Regions from separate parts of the Bacteroides sp. OM05-10AA genome, predicted to be linked through region 4. Evidence: riboswitches for the same ligand, from Rfam matches in the RefSeq annotation. Region 4 holds a riboswitch; each other region holds the start of a gene.
What was found. Region 4 has a riboswitch for cobalamin ahead of DXB58_RS12320 (ABC transporter substrate-binding protein). Riboswitches for the same ligand answer to the same signal wherever they lie in the genome.
Positions count from the first base shown of each region.

Region 1: another riboswitch for cobalamin. It lies ahead of nrdD (anaerobic ribonucleoside-triphosphate reductase); the one in region 4 lies ahead of DXB58_RS12320 (ABC transporter substrate-binding protein).
Region 2: another riboswitch for cobalamin. It lies ahead of DXB58_RS18860 (ribonucleoside-diphosphate reductase subunit alpha); the one in region 4 lies ahead of DXB58_RS12320 (ABC transporter substrate-binding protein).
Region 3: another riboswitch for cobalamin. It lies ahead of DXB58_RS02970 (TonB-dependent siderophore receptor); the one in region 4 lies ahead of DXB58_RS12320 (ABC transporter substrate-binding protein).

Region 1 covers NZ_QSUR01000003.1:237,431-242,237, forward strand. The annotation lists gene nrdG (anaerobic ribonucleoside-triphosphate reductase activating protein) at 1-47, opposite strand, end outside; gene nrdD (anaerobic ribonucleoside-triphosphate reductase) at 31-2,124, opposite strand; cobalamin riboswitch at 2,254-2,475, opposite strand; gene DXB58_RS03640 (OmpA family protein) at 2,907-4,043, shown strand; gene DXB58_RS03645 (STM4015 family protein) at 4,246-4,807, shown strand, end outside.
Region 2 covers NZ_QSUR01000026.1:57,910-62,716, forward strand. The annotation lists gene DXB58_RS18850 (glycosyl hydrolase) at 1-185, opposite strand, end outside; partial or broken gene DXB58_RS18855 (TlpA family protein disulfide reductase) at 716-2,238, opposite strand; cobalamin riboswitch at 2,411-2,614, shown strand; gene DXB58_RS18860 (ribonucleoside-diphosphate reductase subunit alpha) at 2,676-4,807, shown strand, end outside.
Region 3 covers NZ_QSUR01000003.1:67,410-72,216, forward strand. The annotation lists gene DXB58_RS02965 (YncE family protein) at 1-674, opposite strand, end outside; gene DXB58_RS02970 (TonB-dependent siderophore receptor) at 698-2,740, opposite strand; cobalamin riboswitch at 2,923-3,123, opposite strand; gene DXB58_RS02975 (DUF5106 domain-containing protein) at 3,800-4,744, opposite strand.
Region 4 covers NZ_QSUR01000013.1:117,998-122,804, forward strand. The annotation lists gene DXB58_RS12315 (iron ABC transporter permease) at 1-705, opposite strand, end outside; gene DXB58_RS12320 (ABC transporter substrate-binding protein) at 713-1,897, opposite strand; cobalamin riboswitch at 1,961-2,173, opposite strand; gene DXB58_RS12325 (ABC transporter substrate-binding protein) at 2,312-3,445, shown strand; gene DXB58_RS12330 (iron ABC transporter permease) at 3,442-4,458, shown strand; gene DXB58_RS12335 (ABC transporter ATP-binding protein) at 4,455-4,807, shown strand, end outside.

The DNA of each region.
Region 1 (4,807 bases), on a different contig from region 4:
TCCGGTATCTCCTGAAAAACAATATCATAATCAGCGTACCGAAGCATAATATCTTAAATCGGCCTCCTTTTGCCGTGCTTGGGAGAAATTGCTGATACGTTTCATATATCCGATGACGCGGGTCAGATAATCCACATTCTCGCTGTGACATTCGGGACATTCATGCAGATAACGTTTGTCGATATGATGGCATTTGTTACATACTGTATTCGGAATATTGAATGTGAAGTAGTTGCAACCTTCGGTAGCGGCAACACGAAGCAACTGCCGGTATTGCTCTTTGCTAAGATGCTCTTCCAGATTCATGTGCAAAGCCGAACCACCCGTCAGATGCTCGATATAACGATGCCCGTGCAGGCGGAATTTATCGACAATGTTCAGTGATTTGTCTTCTACAATATAGAAATAGCTGTTGTAACATTCGCGGTAAGTCTGGAATCCGGCTTCCTTGTCCCATTTCGCGTGTTTCACACCCACATTTTCGGCAGGAATCATTTCGCAGTTGAAAAGTACTTCTTTGGTACGATATTTCTTATTGTATTTCTCAATCATGCCGAGAATCTCCTGCACAAAAGCCTCGTATTTCGGATTGTCGTTGATGTCGATTCCCATAAATTGGGCTGCTTCCACCAGTCCGTTCACACCGATAGTCAGATATTGGCGGCTCATATTGATATAGCCTGCATCAAACAAAGGCAACATACCCTTTGCCTGCAATAATTTCAGGTTCTCATTATAGGCAAGCTGTACTTTGTGAACCAAGTCTACTACTTCTTCCAGGAAGAAAGGGTAGAGAATACCTGATTTTACAGCATGCTGTATACAACGGTTCAGATTGATGGTCAACACGCTCTTCGAACCGGTAGAGACTCCTCCGGCTCCCAATGTATAGCTAAAGCCATTGTCCTGTATTTCATTACGCAGACGGCAGCAGCTACTCAAAGAGTCGGCATTGTCACTCATATAGGTGAAGAATGAATGTCCTTCGGCATACATTTCAGCGGTGAAGTCGCCATATTCCTTATCCAGTACATCGCCGTCTTTGGTCAGGAGTGCCATTGTCTCTACAGGGAATGTCAGAACGGTGCGTGTACGCTCCTTATTAAACCATTTCATAAAACGCTTCTGCAACCAGCTAAGCGAATCCCAGTCGGGTTTGCTTCCGTCGGGGAAAACAAAGTGCTCGAAAAGGCTATTGAAATAATACTTGTCATAATAAGCCACATTCCAGAAAACTGCCTGGAAATTGCGGGCACCCGTAGGCTGGTTGATGGAATATACGATTTGCTCGAAACAGTCTGTGATGATTTTATCGATCGATCTTTGTTTCAGAGACAAGTCTGCCAGTTTATCAGGGTGTTTATAATAATCCTGCCCGTATTCCAAACCGATGAAATAGTTCATGTACATCAGGAATTCAGGAGTGGCACATGCGCCGCTTAGCATACTGGATACGATAAATACCATGTTGATAAATCCTCCGCAGAAGGATTTCAGATTGGTCGGGGCGGTAGAATTGCCTCCTACTGCTGTTGTTCCTGCTATCAGCCAGGGATACATGGTAATACTGGCACAGTAGTTCGCCAGATTGGTTTCATCATTTTTGTAGATGAAGTGATGATTCAGGAGTTCCAAATAACGGTCGGAAGCCTCTTTACCATACATATCTCTCAAACGGTCTGTCAGCAGGCGGCGGTTGAGGCGGATGAAATTGGATTTGGGCAGTTCTCCTATCAGCGTGGCGATATTCTTGTTTTCCACATTGGCGTTGGCATCGTACTTACTACCGCTGGCAGGGTTGGAAGCATCGCAATAATCCATGAGGAATTTAAGTTTGTCTCTGACTTCACGGTCTTCCAAATGTTTTTGACGATACAGCATATACGCTTTGGCCACGCTGTAATAATGTTCTGCCATCAAGGCGACTTCCACCTGGTTTTGGATTTCCTCTACGTTTGTTCCGTCACTGATACTGACACGGCTTAACACATTGGTTATCACATCTTGCGTAGCAAAACTACCTACTGATAAAAATGCCTTGGATATGGCATTTTTGATTTTGTCGAGGGAAAAAGCTTCTTTTTTCCCGTCTCTTTTGATAATGAATATCTCCGAACTAATCATACCTATATTTTAAGAATTAACAAAATAGATTTAGTGCCTACATAGTTATTCATGCACGACAATTTCTGGAGACTTGTAATAAAATGGACCTGTACGATTCGTTCTATTGCCTTTCACCCGAAAGCCTGGAATAACGGAAATTTTATCGGCAGGTCTTCTGACTTGTTTTTGTTGTGGCGCCTTCCCGATCCGTTTCATGAATCAGTGGCAAATGAATGCCATAACATTTCTCTTTTTTATGAGAGAGATAAAACTTACAGCTACGGGGATAGTTCCGGATTTTCACTGGATTCCCTTTTAATTCCGTCTGGTGATAATGCCATTTCGGAAACCGATGTTGGCGGCAAAGTTAGAAATTAAATCAAGATTCCAATTGAAAAGGAAGAAAAATATTCGCTCTTTATCAGAACGATATATAGCATTAACAACCTGATAACTTTCCGTTTATGTTCTATTCTTCGTATTTTAGTAGAGTCCGGTTTATGTATTTCCTGCCTGATGGATGAATGAAAGTGTAGAATAATGAAACAAGATGCATTATGGTCAGCGATGTTGGGATCCCTTTCTCTTCAGGGAATGAGGCGTTTGCATTGATGTTTCCATATTTTAGATTTTTCGAAAGCATAATAGATGTTAATAGGGCTTATGGCTTGCGAACTAATATTTGATACGATATGTTGTTTAAAGTGAATAACGAATTAAAAAATGAACTAGAAAGTTAGACATGAACAAACAATACATTTCTAATGATTTAGGAGATAAAACATTACATTTAAAAACTTATGAATATGAGAAAATCTATTATTTTATTAGCTTTTATATTGGGTGGCTTTACAGTAGCAAATGCCCAATCAGTTGTAGAAGGTACCAAACTTACAGATAATTGGTCTGTCGGAGTAAATGCCGGTGGAGTCACTCCCCTTACTCACAGTGCTTTCTTTAAAGGTATGCGTCCCACTTTTGGAGTGGGAGTCTCAAAGCAATTAACTCCTATCTTCGGTTTGGGATTCCAAGGGATGGGATATATCAATACCACTTCCAGTAAAACGGCTTTCGATGCTTCGGATGTCAGTGTATTGGGTAAAGTCAATTTGATGAATCTATTTGCAAGTTACACGGGCGAACCTCGTTTGTTTGAAGTGGAAGCTGTTGCCGGAATGGGTTGGTTACATTATTATGTGAATGGCGATGGCGATCAGAACTCCTGGTCTACTCGTTTGGGATTGAATTTCAATTTCAACTTGGGTGAAAGTAAAGCATGGACATTGGGAATCAAACCTGCCATTGTGTATGATATGCAAGGTACTTATCCTGAAACGAAGAGCCGTTTCAATGCTAATAACGCAGGTTTTGAGTTGACAGCCGGATTGACATATCACTTTAAGACAAGTAACGGAACACATCATTTTGCCAAAGTGAGAGTATATAATCAAGCCGAAATTGACGGACTGAACTCTTCAATCAATGCACTTCGTGCAGATGTAAACAACAAAGATGGTGAGATCAGCAATGCAAACCAACGTATCAACGGATTGCAGGAAGAACTTGAAGCATGCCGCACAAAAGTGGTTCCGGTGGAGACTGTAGTGAAAACCGCCCGTGTACCCGAATCTATCATTACTTTCAGACAAGGTAAATCGTCAGTTGACGCTTCACAACTTCCTAATGTGGAACGTGTAGCTTCTTACCTGAAGAAATATGCTGATTCTAAAGTGGTTATTAAGGGATACGCTTCTCCGGAAGGTAGTGTTGAAGTGAATGCCAGAATTGCCGCAGCACGTGCAGAAGCTGTAAAAACGATCTTGGTCAACAAATATAAAATCAGTGCATCTCGTATCACTGCTGAAGGTCAGGGTGTAGGCGATATGTTTACTGAACCGGATTGGAACCGTGTAAGTATATGTACTATTGAAGATTAAACTGATATATTACAGAAATAGAATAATGAAGGCTGCCCCAAAAGGCAGCCTTTGTTGCATATCTTGGGTTGTATTTTTTGAATACTCTGAAAGTTTAGTAAACAGATTTCTTTGTACATTACATAAAATGGTTATTTTTGCAGGTATTGTTCATGCGCGTTCTGTGTTGAGTGTGCAAATATCAACCATTAAAAACTGTATTATGAAGAGAGTATTTGTTTTTCAAGATTTTAAATCGCAGAAATTCTGGAGTATAGATGTAGTCGGAACAGATGTTACTGTAAATTATGGTAAGTTGGGGACCGACGGACAAACACAAGTGAAAAACTACGCAACGACTGAAGAGGCTGAAAAAGCAGCCGGCAAACTGATTGCGGAAAAGACCAAAAAAGGGTATGTGGAAACTGCTGAAGAAACTGCACGTGAAATGAAAGTGGAAGCCAAGAAATATACTTTGAGTTACGATGAGTATGAAAACAATGTGAATCTTCTGGATAAGATATTGAAAGATAAACATCTCTCTGAATATAAACAAATAACAATCGGTTGTTGGGATTATGAGGGTGACGACTGTTCTGCCTTATTACAGGGAATGATTGAAAATAAGGAGAAGTTCGCACAAATAGAAGGCTTGTTCTGGGGAGATATTGAGCAGGAAGAACAGGAGATTTCATGGATTGAACAAGCTGATATTAGTCCGCTGCTCGATGCCATGCCTAATTTGAAGGATCTGAAAATCAAAGGAACCAATAATCTGCGTTTGG
Region 2 (4,807 bases), on a different contig from region 4:
GCAGTTATTCCTTCTTTGGATACAGCACCATACATCCAGTACCAAAAGGTCCAAGGCTTCGCTTCGTCAGACGGATTCTGAAATTGGTCGCGAAGGGAGCGTGTTTGTTGTGCATCAGCGGGACATACAGCTGTCCATGCCAATAAAGAGAATGCAAATATTTGTTGTTTCAGTCGGCTTTTCATTCCAATACTATATTTTTTCTATAATGAAGACGAAAAAAGGACTGTTTTGTACTCACTATTTGTAGTTGAGATTAGAAAAGATGTAGAAAATGAAAGATGTAGAAGAATGGTTGTTTGTTTTTACATATATCATTCAGCACATCAACCATCAATATTGAAAGATCAGAATATTACTACCAGTTTTGTCTCTGGATTTTAGGGAATCATCCGTTTCTTTAAAAGAAACATGTTGTTCCTCGGTGAGAAACGGGTCGTTCCTTTTAAAGGAACGACCCGTTGGTTTTAAACCAAAAACAGTAAATATAAAGTGTTGTATATCAACTTATTACAAAAAAAAGAATTCCGTATCGATAACCTGGAAATTTTTCTCAACATTCAAAATAGAATTTAAAACTTAAAAGGACGATTTATGCAGACTTTTTTATTACAAAGATTTAAAAAACTATGGTTAAATTAAGCTGTATCTGGAGAAATACACGCATATCCAATATAGACAGCGTATTTAATTATACAAAAGGAATATTATCCATCTACTGCTTAACAATTTCCTCAATTCTCAATAACAGGTTAGGATTACTTGGACGAGCAGCAGTGCCATAATCAATGATTTGTCCTTTTCTGTTTATCAAGATATAATATGGCAATCTATTAATTTTGAACTGTTTGGTAATCTTCTGATAATTCTCCAGTCCAATATAATCAGCAGCATAGACACATTCTATATCATGATTCTTCATCGAGTATTTATCTAAACACAATTCCCATTGCTTTTTGGTATCATTACCGCCGGAACAAATGGAATAAATAATCAAATCCTTCGTAGAATATTGGCTGCGCAACTTCTTCAAGGGTTCCATCTCTGCCAAGCAAGGCGGACAAGTTGTAGCCCAAAAATCGAAATAAATAACTTTTCCCCGGTTTTCTTCAAGTATCTTATATATGCTCTCCATATACGACATTGGAGTTAACGTATTTGAACTTTCATTGTATTTGCCATACAACAAATTATCAGAAACAGACTGTGGATTCTCCAGAACGCTTTAGTTTGCCTGTACATCTGTGCTATTTGTCCCTGCAAATGAGGTATTTTTACGATTGAGTCAAATTGCGAACGCTTCCTTGAGAGGGAAATTGTATCATTAGCTTCAAGGCTATTAGCTGTAACTTTAGTATATAGATATTGATTCAATTCATTTTCTCCTATTTCGGACATAATATCATCTATCGTTGGGTATTCTTTGTTTTTAAGAACCATTCCTGTAGGAATATAATTTTCTATCCAATCGACTATATCAAACAAGCGGGCTGATAATATTCCTTTTTTATATAATTTATTGATTTCGGGCAACAGCGTGTGATATCGTGCGAACTCTTTTCTTGTTCGATATTGACATTGGCTCGCATAAACCAGGATCGTATAATAGTAATCCTGTTTCAGTAATTCCTCCGTAAACATGACGACATCTTGCATAGGCTTGTATTTCTGCAAATATTCGGCCCTGCGTTCTAAACGTGTATTATATTCTTTCTTTAGCTCTGCTTCAAAATCCTCGACACTCAAATCATTCCTGATACCATAGTCACGCATATAATAATATCCGCTTTCTGTAAAAGCCAATATTTCCTGATTCAATTTTTCCGCATCACCTGTTATTTTAGGATGAAACATATCCTTGAAATCAATCTCTAAATGGATACTGTCACCCGGATGCACATATAAATGCTCTGCATAGTTACGAATAGAAACCTCCCGTATTTTAGCATAAACAGGAAAAGTAAAATAGAAAGAACCATCCTCTTGAATGGGAGTACGGTACTGATTTTCCATATCTCTGAAAAATGGAATAATAAGTGTCAGTTCTTTTTCTTGTGGATAAAATTCACGGTTCAAAACTTTACCTGTGATAATAATCTCTTCAGCATATTCTTCCGGAAAATCATAAACGGTTTCTGTCTGATTGGAAATATCCGGCTGAAAGTTACTTTGCACTTTTTGCCGACAACTAATAAATAATATAAATATCGGCAAAAAAACGAATAGGCAGTGTTTCATTCTCATAGGGTGTTATTTGTGTATTAATAAATACTTACTTTGCGAATATAGTCATTAAATTCAGCATTTTACATCGTATCCTGTTAAATAAACCTTTACTACACAATTAGCAGATAATGCAAAATGATATTATATAAAACGGAAACAATATTGTATTAATTACAATTTTCATTATCTTTGTTTCCGAATCGGTTCCGGATGACCTTTCGGTTGTTTTGGATTAAAAGGGAACCGGGTGTAAATCCCGGACAGTCCCGCTGCTGTGAATCTCTATAACTTTCTGATAAAGACTTTTGCCACTGGCTGTGAATTGTAGGCCGGGAAGGGATCAGGAAGGGAGTTAGTCAGAAGACCTGCCATTCATTAAAGACTGTTTCTACTCGTGGGATTAGGGATACAGTTCGAAACTATACAACAACATATTTTATAAAGTTCTCATGCAAATAACCAAAAGAAATGGGACGACGGAATCCTATAACAGGGAGAAAATTGCCGTTGCAATTAAAAAAAGCTTCGCCAGTACAGGCCAGGAAATAATAGAAGAAACCATTCAGGAAATGGTGAATGAAGTAGAACAGTTTGTACATAGTAATAGTGCAAACTGCAATGTGGAGCGCATACAGGATGAAGTGGAACGCTGCCTGATGGAGCATGGCTTTTATGCAGAAGCTAAAAACTATATTCTCTATCGCTGGCAACGCACGGAGCGCAGAAAAGCGATCAACGATATCACCACAGGGACGGGCAATCCACAAATAATGGATGTGCTAAAGGAAATACAGAAAGACTTTACCAGTAATGAATATAGTCTGACTGTGTTGGCGGAAAAGTTCTCCAGTTTCTGCAAACCGGAAATGTCGTCAGACGAACGCTTGTCGGCACTCGTCAAAGCTGCGGTAGAACTGACCACGCAGGAAGCACCGGACTGGGAGTTTATAGCCGCACGGTTACTCAACTTTCAACTGACAGAAAAGCAGGAAAAACAGGCAAGAATTTCAGATATACATTCATTCTATGAGAAATTACGTTATCTAACGAATGAAGGTTTATATGGCAGCTATATCCTGGATTCTTATTCACAACAGGAAATAGAAGAAGCTGCAGGATTTATCTGTCCGGAAAGGGATAAACTGTTTAATTATTCAGGGCTGGACCTGCTCTCCAAACGTTACCTGATCCGTACTCACTCACACGAACCTATGGAGTCTGTGCAGGAAATGTACTTGGGGATAGCTTTACATCTTGCCATGCCGGAGAAACGCGATCGGTTGCAATGGGTAAGAAAGTTCTATGACTTATTGAGCAAGCTGGAAGTAACGATGGCAACTCCTACCCTTTCCAATGCCCGTAAACCTTATCATCAACTTTCCAGTTGTTTTATTGATACGGTGCCTGACAGTTTGGAAGGCATTTACCGCAGTATAGACAATTTTGCCATGGTCAGCAAGTTTGGTGGAGGTATGGGAATGTATTTCGGGAAGGTGCGTGCTGCGGGTGGAAACATCCGAGGTTTCAAAGGTGTGGCAGGTGGAGTAATCCGATGGATGAAACTCGTGAATGATACTGCCGTAGCCGTCGATCAGTTAGGAATGCGTCAGGGGGCTGTAGCTGTATATCTGGATGTATGGCATAAAGACTTGCCGGAATTTCTTCAACTCCGTACGAATAATGGGGATGACCGCATGAAAGCTCATGATATATTTCCCTCCGTATGCTATCCGGACTTGTTCTGGCAAATGGCAAAAGAAGATTTGAATAAGCAGTGGTATTTGTTCTGTCCGAATGAGATTATGACTATCAAAGGATATTGTCTGGAAGATTATTACGGGGAAGAATGGGAAAAGAGGTATTGGGATTGCGTGAATGATCCACGTCTTTCCAGACGAACTATTAGCATCAAGGATATAGTCAGACTGGTATTGAGATCGGCTGTAGAAACAGGTACTCCTTTTACATTCAACCGGGATATAGTGAATCGTGCCAATCCGAATGCTCATCAGGGGATTATCTATTGCTCAAACCTATGCACGGAAATCGCACAGAACATGTCGGCTATTGAATCGGTTTCTACCGAAGTTCGTACTGAAGATGGTGACACGGTAGTAGTAAAGACGGTTCGCCCCGGAGATTTCGTCGTGTGCAATCTCGCCAGTCTTTCTCTCGGGCATCTACCGTTGGAGGATGAAGAATTGATGAAAGAAAAGGTAGCAACAGTGGTTCGTGCGCTTGACAATGTTATCGACCTGAACTTCTACCCTATTCCTTATGCTCAAATAACCAATCATCGTTATCGTAGTATCGGTCTTGGAGTTAGCGGTTATCACCATGCACTTGCCATACGGGGAATTCGTTGGGAAAGTGAAGAACATCTTAACTTTATAGATAAAGTGTTTGAACGTATCAATTATGCCGCGATAGAAGCCAGTGCAGAACTGGCAAAAGAAAAAGGAAGATATACCTATTTCGAGGGAAGTGATTGGCAGACCGGAGATTATTTCACCAAACGCGGCTATACTTCATCTGCCTGGAAGGAACTATCGGAAAAAGTGGCTAATTACGGCATGCGTAA
Region 3 (4,807 bases), on a different contig from region 4:
TTACCGGGATTCGGGCCTACTATAATTTTGCTACTTTCTTTGAATGTGGCAATATCGACAACGGATACTGTATTATCTACACCCAGCCTTGATGAATAATCCAATCCGCCGGAATTGGAAATATATAGCTTTTCGTTTTGTACACAAATGCCGTCAGGGTTACGTCCCACTGATGTGATGGCATCTATGGAGAGGGAAGTTGTGTCTATACGCGCAACGGTTCCGTCATAGGAACATACGTATGCTTTTTCTTTATGAAAAGCGATATAGCGTGGTTGGCGGGAACTCCCATTTTCTGCCTGCATCTGAATTTGTTTCAATGAGGTTCCTGTACGAAAATCTATCACTTCTACTGTACTGGAGATGTTGACTACGACATATACCTTGCTTCCGTAAATAGCCATATCGTTGGCTGTATCTCCTAATCCCCGGTGGTTGACTGCTTTGAAGTAATCACGAACCATTTGTTGATTACCGAAAGAGAAACGTGCCAATGAGCTGTTATTCTGATTGAACAGCCCTTCACATAATACATATAATTCAGCGGTACCCGTTTCTGTCGGATCACCCATAATGCCTGATGTGAAAGGTTTGTCTTCCATGTCATCACATGCCATGAATAACAAGATCGATGACAGCCAGCACCAGAATATATATATTAATTTCCTTTTCACGTCAATATCTTATTTTATAATATTTAATATCTTATTTTTATTGTTGCTCTTACAGATCGTCCGGGCATTGGGAAGTATTTCACAATCTCGTAATTCTTGTCCATCAGGTTCAGTACTTCCAAGCTGAAAGAGGTGGTGATTTTTCTTATCAGGAAATCACGGCTTGCAGAAATACTGTGATCGCTATAACTATCTAATCTGTTTTCGGCAATGTTTTGTCCCAACGCATAACGCTTTCCTGAAAATAGGAATGAGTAAGACAGGTTGATCCATGGTGTTTCGATACCTGCCTGCCCCGAAGCGGAGACGCGGGGAGTGTAGGCTATCTGGTGTTTGTATGTTGATTCATACGTATTTGGATCGGGTGGGGTAACGTCTAATGCTCGTTGGTATGTATAGTTACCCGAGAGGTTGATGCGGATTTTTTCCCAAGGTTGGAGGGAGAGGCTTCCTGTAACATCAATGCCTTTGATGTCAACCTGTCCCAGGTTTTTCATGCTCCATACTGCAAGGTTCTTGGTAGGGTAAGCGATGATTTTATCTGTTACCTTATTATAATAAGCGTCGACGGTTGCTGACAAATAGGGTAGGAACGGGCATACATTCTTGCTGTATGTCAGTCCGATATTGTATTGTTTGGCTTTTTCCGGCTTTAGTTGTGTGTTTCCTACTTCTTCGTAATATAAGTCGTTGAAACTTGCCAGGCGGAAAATGTCTTTATAGAAGAAGCGTACACGGAATTCTTCATTATGAAAAGGTTTGAATGCGGCACTTACATAAGGGGTTAGTTTACGGTGATTGCCGGCGCTGCCGCCTTTCTTTACATCTTCATTGATAACAGTTGCCAATGCGGATGCGGAGATTGTTAACCAGTCATTCACGTATTTGCCGGCGAATGCCGTTAGCCATGAATAGCGCGTGGGATGTACAAAGTTGTTTAGATCGGCATTCATGGTATTGATACTTCCGTCTGTGGAAAGAGAGAATGAGAGGTTGCTCAACAGTCTGTATAGTACAGAAGCGGAAAGGTAATATTCTTGCTGGTAGTAGCTGTTTTCTGTTTTCTTTAATGAGTTCTTTGTGTCGGGGTCCAGGTAACGTTGATAGCTCCAATTCCACTTGGCAGAGGTTTGGAATACCCATTGTTGGCTGAATTCTTTCTTGTATTGACTTTGTATGAAAGTGTTTTTATCCCACAGGTGTTGGGTAGAATGGTCGTTGTAGAAAGTGGTAGCTTTGGGTAGTCCCCGGGAGGACTGGAAGTAATAGGCTTTCAACCGCCATTGTTCTTTATCGGAGAAGTTACCGTAAAGTCCGGCTTCAGCACGGAATGTCTGTACGTCTGTATTCTTCCGTTTCTCACGTGAGGACAGATCTCCTTCTGCACTTCCATAGCGCAGTGTATATGGATAATGTCCGTCAGAAGACATCCATTCGCCATTGACTGACATGCTCCATGTTTTATTGAATTGTTGTTCCAGCAGGAGGGAGGGATTGACTAATCCCCAGGAACCTGTTTTGAAAGCTCCTGCTATGTTGGTCTTTTTGTCTTTTGTGAACTGTGGGGTAAGTGTCTGGATATTCAAGATGCCTGCTGACGCAAAGAAGCGGGCAGGTTGGAAGATGTTATCGCTTTGTCCGTTGTTTAGAGAAAGTCTGTCTACGTTATCGAGTGAGAAACGCCCGATGTCGATTTGTCCCGTTTGGCAATCGGTTAGGGCTATTCCGTCATAGCCAACAGCGGTATGTTGTGCTCCCAGGCTTCGTATGGATACAGTTTTTAGTCCGCCAATACCTCCGTAGTCTTTTACGGTCACTCCGGCAAAGTGTTTCACTGCGTCGGATACTTGCAGGGCGTGCAGGTTTTTCAGAGCGTCTTTGGAGAATACTTGCAGGGGAGCGGTAGAACGTACTTCGCGAGTCTGATAGATATCTGATACAGTTACTTCAGGAATAGAATATGTATGTGTCGTATCTACCTTTTGCTGTTGTGCAAAAAGTGGTATGGATAAGAATTGGCAGCAGAATACTGCAAAGATCATTTTCTTAAATGTTCTCTCTTTCATTTAGTTCTTTTTCTGTCTGTTGCTATTTAAAAGTGTCCGGGCGAAATCCCTTCGACCGGACACGCATAAATAAACTTGGCAGAGTTTATTCGTTTTAACACACTTTCTCTGAATTAGAGTGATGAATGAAATGATAGACGACTTGTCCGGTTCATTAGACTCAACGCTTTTTCCTCGAAAGCAGTGAAACATAATTGCATGGTAGGTCTTCTGACTTATTCCTGTTACAAACGCCTTCCCAGATTAGTCTCCAGTGGCAATGAGTGAATTGCTTGTAACATGCATGGAACTTACAGCAGCGGGACTGTTCAGGATTTACACCTGATTCCCTTTTAATTGCTTCCCCCGCATGGGAGTCGCAAACCAATGCGCGACAAAGATAGGGAGTTTATTTGTTTTTTCCAAGTTGGGGGATGTTCTTTTTCTTTTGTCTTGATACGAAAGAAAAAGAACCAAAAAGAACGAGATTGGAGGAGCCGTGCAAGGACCGATTATTTGTTGCTTCTTACTTGTTTTCTTCGATATTTTTTGTATTTTTGTAAATGAGACTGCCACTTATTACAAAATTTACCAAATTAGCGGATTTTAGAGGCGGGTATTGAGTTGCCCGCCTTTTTTTATTTGTTTGATATAAGATTAGCTTTTAAAAAGTATCCTTGTCTATGTCCAACGTTGGACGTATGAAACAGATTTATTGAAACATAATTGGTAGTTTTTTATAGGTGGATGCAGCGATATCCACCTATTTTGTTCCTTACTGCACCGATATGAATCAAATGTTTTAGACAAGGAATTCAAGTACTAAATTTACATTCCAATTCTGTAGAAAATAATATCTCTATATGCATATATTAATTCGTCGAACTATAGTCTACCTTTCGTTGGACTATAGTGCTTCGAAAGAAAGACTATAGTCAACTTTGCGTCGGACTATAGTCCGACGAATAAATATATGTATCCGGAGTGATTATATTTAGTATAACTCCGGAATAATTATAGCACATAAAGGGAATAATTGCAATCAGTGCAGAAATGAATTAGTTCATTTCTGTACCGTTTTTACTCTAATCCAACATTAGTTAGGTATTCTTCGATAGCTTGTGCGGTGGCGTCTTTTAGGAGCACGATCTTTTCCTTGTTTAAAAGGTAGAGGGTAGGAATAGCCTTCAAATCATATAGTTGTTGTTCTTTGATGGAAAATTTCTTGTCGTATCCGTTGATCCATTCTTTGGGGAATTCATTCAGGTGTTTTCTCCATTCGTCCAACTCTTCGTCAGGGTAGATGGAGAGGACTGTTAGTTTCTTTTGTCCCAAAAGTCGGTTGATGATAGGTGCGTTTTTCAGGGCATCTATCGTTTCTGTGCAGGCATGACAACCGGGGTTGTTGATGAATAGGAGGATATAGTCGGCTTGCTGTTGATAGAGGGAGCCTTGTGCGCCGGAAGCTAATGTGTAGCTGAAGTTCAGGGCTTTGGTTCCGATACGGTTTTTCTGTGCTAATTCCCGGCGGGCTTTAGGACGTACTTTTTCTATTTCCTCTAACAAGGGAGAAGCTAACATGGCGTCTAATACGGGAATATAGAATTCTTCGTTACGCATGGGGGAGTTGGGGTCGTATAAGTATTTATCCGCCAGGTCGGTGATGTAGGTAAATACTTTTTTGTCTACATTCGTTTGTTCGATTGTTTTCCGCATGGCTTCTTGTGCAGTTTCCAACGGAACGTGATTCAGTATGTCACAATAATCCGCCCAAGCTTGTTCGGTCACTTCGGGGTGGTGGATGTAATTGGTGTCGGCGAAGTTGACGTTATCCCAATAATGTTTCACCAGAAAGTCTGCCCGTTGTTCAGGGGCTGTCATCATTGGGGGGATGGCAGGCAATGTAAAGGTTTTAATGGTGTCTTGTATTACATCATTTTTGTTCAGACTGGAAGCGTTGCCACTTTTGCAGGCACAAAGGCAAAGGATGCATATAGCTGGAAGAATATAGATGTTTGTTTTCATAACTAACAATTATTACATTGAACTTATGTAGATTACATTGGTGGCAAAGATAATGCCCTTTCT
Region 4 (4,807 bases):
TCGCGCATAACTGTCTCCAAGCAACAACAGATTCAATGTCTTAATCAACAGAAAAGAGAGTGGAAGAAGTACAGCCATTGTGCAAAGGAATGGGAATAACTGGTCACCGGAAATACGGGAAAAGCTTCCTAATCCCCAAATGACATACGCGCGAATATCTTCTTCGACGCTGAAAAACTTCAATACTCCAATCACGGCATTGGCTACATAACCAATCATCACACCGATAATCAACAGAGTCACGTTTCCTTTTACTTTCTGTGAGGCGAAAGCAATAAGCGCCATGATAGACAATGCTCCTGCAATAGCGGCAACCGTCAGCGCCAATTCACCAATCAGCCCCAGACTGCTCAACGCCACTCCTCCAAGGCTGCCCGACAATAAAACGACAAAAGCCACTCCCATACTCGCTCCGGAACTAATCCCCAACACTGAAGGCCCTGCCAACGGGTTTCTGAAAACTGTCTGCATCTGCAATCCGCTGACGGATAACCCTGCTCCGGCAACCAGCGCAGTGACTGCCTGGGGCATTCTCGATTTCCAGATAATATTCGTCCAGATGTGGTTCTCATGATCTCCCCACAGGCAAATATCCCATACAGCACGAAACGGTATAGATACAGAACCCAATACGAGATTCAGGAAGAAAAGAACAAAAATCAATCCAACCAACAGAAGCATCAACAACCAGACAGGAGTTTTCATACCCTTCTCATTTTAAAAGCTCATAAAAAACGGGAGTATATTCCGGTAGCAGTTCCGGATGAAATACTTTAATCAAATCTTTCAGCAGCACTTCCGGATGAGTGGGAACATTCTCATAATAAGGTTTCTCCTTGAGATTGCAATAAATCACTCCTTTATCTTTGAATGCCCGGAAATCAGCATACCGGGAATCCTGCGCTTTCAATGCGTCGTAAGTGAACGTGCCATTATGACTGTTCAATATCCGCCAATAATCAGCACTTTCCGCGCGACTGTAAACAGTCTCAAAGTCTAAAGTCACTCCACCTGTATTCGGATCATCTTTTAGGAAATAATCAGCACCGGCATCCCGGAAAAGTTGTGCGAGGAAATTGCGCCCTCCTACGGCGTACCAGTTGCCGCCACGCAGCTCACCACTAAAAACAACCGGCTTTTTCTCAATCTTTGCCGTCAGCTGCTTCAATGTATTATATTCAGTCTTAATCGAATCAAAGATCGCATTTGCTTTCTCCTCTTCTCCAATCAGCAGACCGATAAACTTAATCCATTCTGCCTGCCCGAGGGGAGAATTCTCTTTATATCCCAAATGCGGAATCAAAGGAATACCTACCTCTTTCAATGCGTCATATCCTCCCCGTTTAAAAGGAGAAATCAGAATCAGATCGGGATTCATGGAGATAATGACTTCATTATCAAAGTTCCCCTCTATCCCTATCTTACGAATTTTCTTCTCTTTCAACCGGCGTTTTACTTCCTCATTAAACAAATGGCGGGTGCTTGTGATACCTACCACATGATCCAGCTCATCCAGTTTTATAAAATTGGATAGCTGCAACGAAGTCATACAAATGATATTCTTAATCGGAACGGGCTGCACTACATAATCAGCGGATACTTTATTTTTCGCAAAGGCTTCCTTATCCCTGACAAACGCATACTGATAAATTTCCCCTTTACCCTTTTCTTTCTGCGGGTCCTGAATGGTCACCAGACACCCTCCCTCTACATATTGCACTTCGAAACCTTCAGCATATTCCGGAAGAATGATCCGGGAGGAATCAGAGGCGCTAACCGCCACTCCGACTGCCTGCGTATTGTTTTTACTCTTCTGTCCACAAGAAACGAGAAATAACAAAAGGCAAACAACCGGCCAGTATTTTCCTTTCAGCCGCATACTATTATATCTGCTCATATTTTATCTATAAGATTAATCTTCAGATTATTCAAGTATTTTTCGAACCTTACTCCCGGAAAGTATCGAAAACTTCATTCTGGCAGGTCTTCTGACTTGCTCCATTTTCCTGACGCCCTTCCCGCCTCTTCATGATCGAGACAGTGGATTTGAGTATTGCAGGAAAACTTCAGCGGAGCTTACAGCAGCGGGTCTGTTCAGGATTTTCACCTGATTCCCTTTTCACCACTCTTTCCGTAGCATCGGAAAAGTGACACCAAAATTCACCTTGCAAAGATACATAAATAGGAATGATTTCGGAGAAAATGCAATAAAAAAAGAAAGAATATCTCCAAAGATACTTATCTTTGCCCCGCAATGTCAATCTTCAGACACCGAAAATTATTTATTCATTTAAAAGATACACGAATAAAGATGAAATCTCCTATTTCAATCCTCACATGGCTATGTCTTCTCTTCCTGGCTAGTTGTATATCCAACAAGAAGACTTCTCTCGAGGCTTTCAAACAGGATGTCTATACACCTGAATACGCAACCGGATTCAAGATTCTGGGTGCGGACAATACCGCCAGCACACTTATTCAGGTTTCCAACCCATGGCAGGGAGCCAAGGACGTGAAAATGTCTTATTTCATTTCCCGCAACGGTGAACAAGCGCCTGCCGGATTTACCGGTCCTACGATTCCTGCCGGAGCAAAACGTATCGTATGTATGGCTTCTTCCTACATCGCCATGTTCGACGCTCTAGGTCAAGTGGACAAAATTGTCGGAGTATCGGGCATCGACTATGTATCCAATCCATATATTCTTGCACACAAAGATTCTATCAAGGACATGGGTCCCGAAATGAATTATGAGTTATTATTGGGACTGAAACCGGATGTTGTCCTGTTATACGGTATCGGAGATGCGCAAACTGCCGTAACAGACAAACTGAAAGAACTGTATATACCTTATATGTATGTAGGAGAATATTTGGAGGAATCACCGCTTGGTAAAGCCGAATGGCTGGTAGCTCTTGCCGAATTAACAGACAGCAGGGAAAAAGGCATCGAAATATTCCGTGAAATCCCTAAACGTTATCAAGTTTTGAAAGCGCTCACCGAATCGGTAGAGCAACGTCCTACCGTTATGCTCAATACCCCGTGGAACGACAGTTGGGTGATGCCTTCCACACAAAGTTACATGGCACAATTGGTAACTGATGCAGGTGCGGATTACATCTACAAAGAAAACACTTCTAACAGTTCCACTCCCATCGGACTGGAAACAGCTTACAAACTGATACAAAAGGCCGACTACTGGATTAATGTAGGCATGGCTTCTACGTTGGATGAATTAAAGACGGTCAATCCTAAATTTGTAGACGCCAAAGCTGTACGCGAAAAAACTGTTTACAACAACAATTTACGAACAACACCGACAGGAGGTAATGACTACTGGGAATCTGCAGTGGTACGTCCCGACGTCGTATTGCGTGATCTGATTCATATCTTTCACCCCGAACTCGTATCCGATTCACTTTACTATTACAGACACCTGGAATGAAACAGCCTGATAAACGTACTCCCTTTTTATTCATTACACTGGGTATAGTTGCCATACTGTTATTACTGATAGACATGGCAACGGGAGATACATATATTCCTATCACCAAGGTATGGGCTGTACTCACCGGAGGCGAATGTGACGAAATGACACGGAATATTCTCCTTTCTATCCGTTTCATACGGGTAGTGGTAGCGGCTTTGATAGGAATAGCACTCTCCGTTAGCGGTTTACAGATGCAAACAGTATTCCAGAATCCGTTGGCAGATCCTTACCTGCTGGGAGTAAGTTCCGGTGCAGGACTGGGCGTAGCTCTGTTCATACTAGGTGCTCCATTACTTGGATGGGCGGAGTTTCCAATTCTTCAGTCGCTGGGTATCGTAGGTTCGGGCTGGATAGGAACTGCCATAATCTTATTGGGAGTAGCCATTATCAGCCGGAAAGTAAAAAACATTCTCGGTGTGCTGATTATGGGAGTTATGATAGGCTACGTAGCAGGCGCTATCATTCAGATACTCCAATACCTAAGTTCTGCCGAACAACTGAAAATGTTCACACTCTGGTCAATGGGATCTCTTAGCCATATCACAGTCACCCAACTGGGAATTATGATACCGATGCTATGTATCGGCTTACTGATTTCCGTAGCCTGTATCAAATCGCTGAACCTGCTACTGCTCGGTGAAAATTATGCACGAACGATGGGAATGAACATAAAACGTTCACGCACGTTCATCTTCGTTTCTACCGCACTGCTGACAGGAACGGTCACCGCTTTCTGTGGTCCGGTAGGATTTATCGGCCTGGCAGTACCGCATGTCACACGACTGCTATTCAACAATGCCGACCACCGGATACTGGTCCCCGGCACCATGCTGACAGGGCTTATCAGCATGCTTCTCTGCGACATCATCGCCAAGAAGTTCCTACTTCCGGTTAACTGCATCACCGCCTTGCTAGGTGTTCCGGTTATTTTATGGGTAATTGCTAAAAACTTGCGTAGATTCAAATGATAGAACTTAAAGAACTGACATTAGGATATGGACAGCGCACGCTGTTGGAAACGGTAAATGCCCGAATCACAGGCGGACAACTCGTTGCCCTGCTGGGACGAAACGGAACGGGAAAGAGCACCCTGCTCCGTGCTATGATGGGACTGGAAAAGCCTCAATCAGGAGAAATTACTCTGCAAGGAAAAAACATAGCTTCATTGAAACCGGAAAAATTAGCCCGGAATATCAGCTTTGTCACCACCGATAAAGTACGCATCGCCAATCTCTGCTGTAAAGATGTAGTAGCCTTAGGGCGTGCTCCCTATACCAACTGGATCGGCCAACTGCAACCGGAAGACCAAAAGCGGGT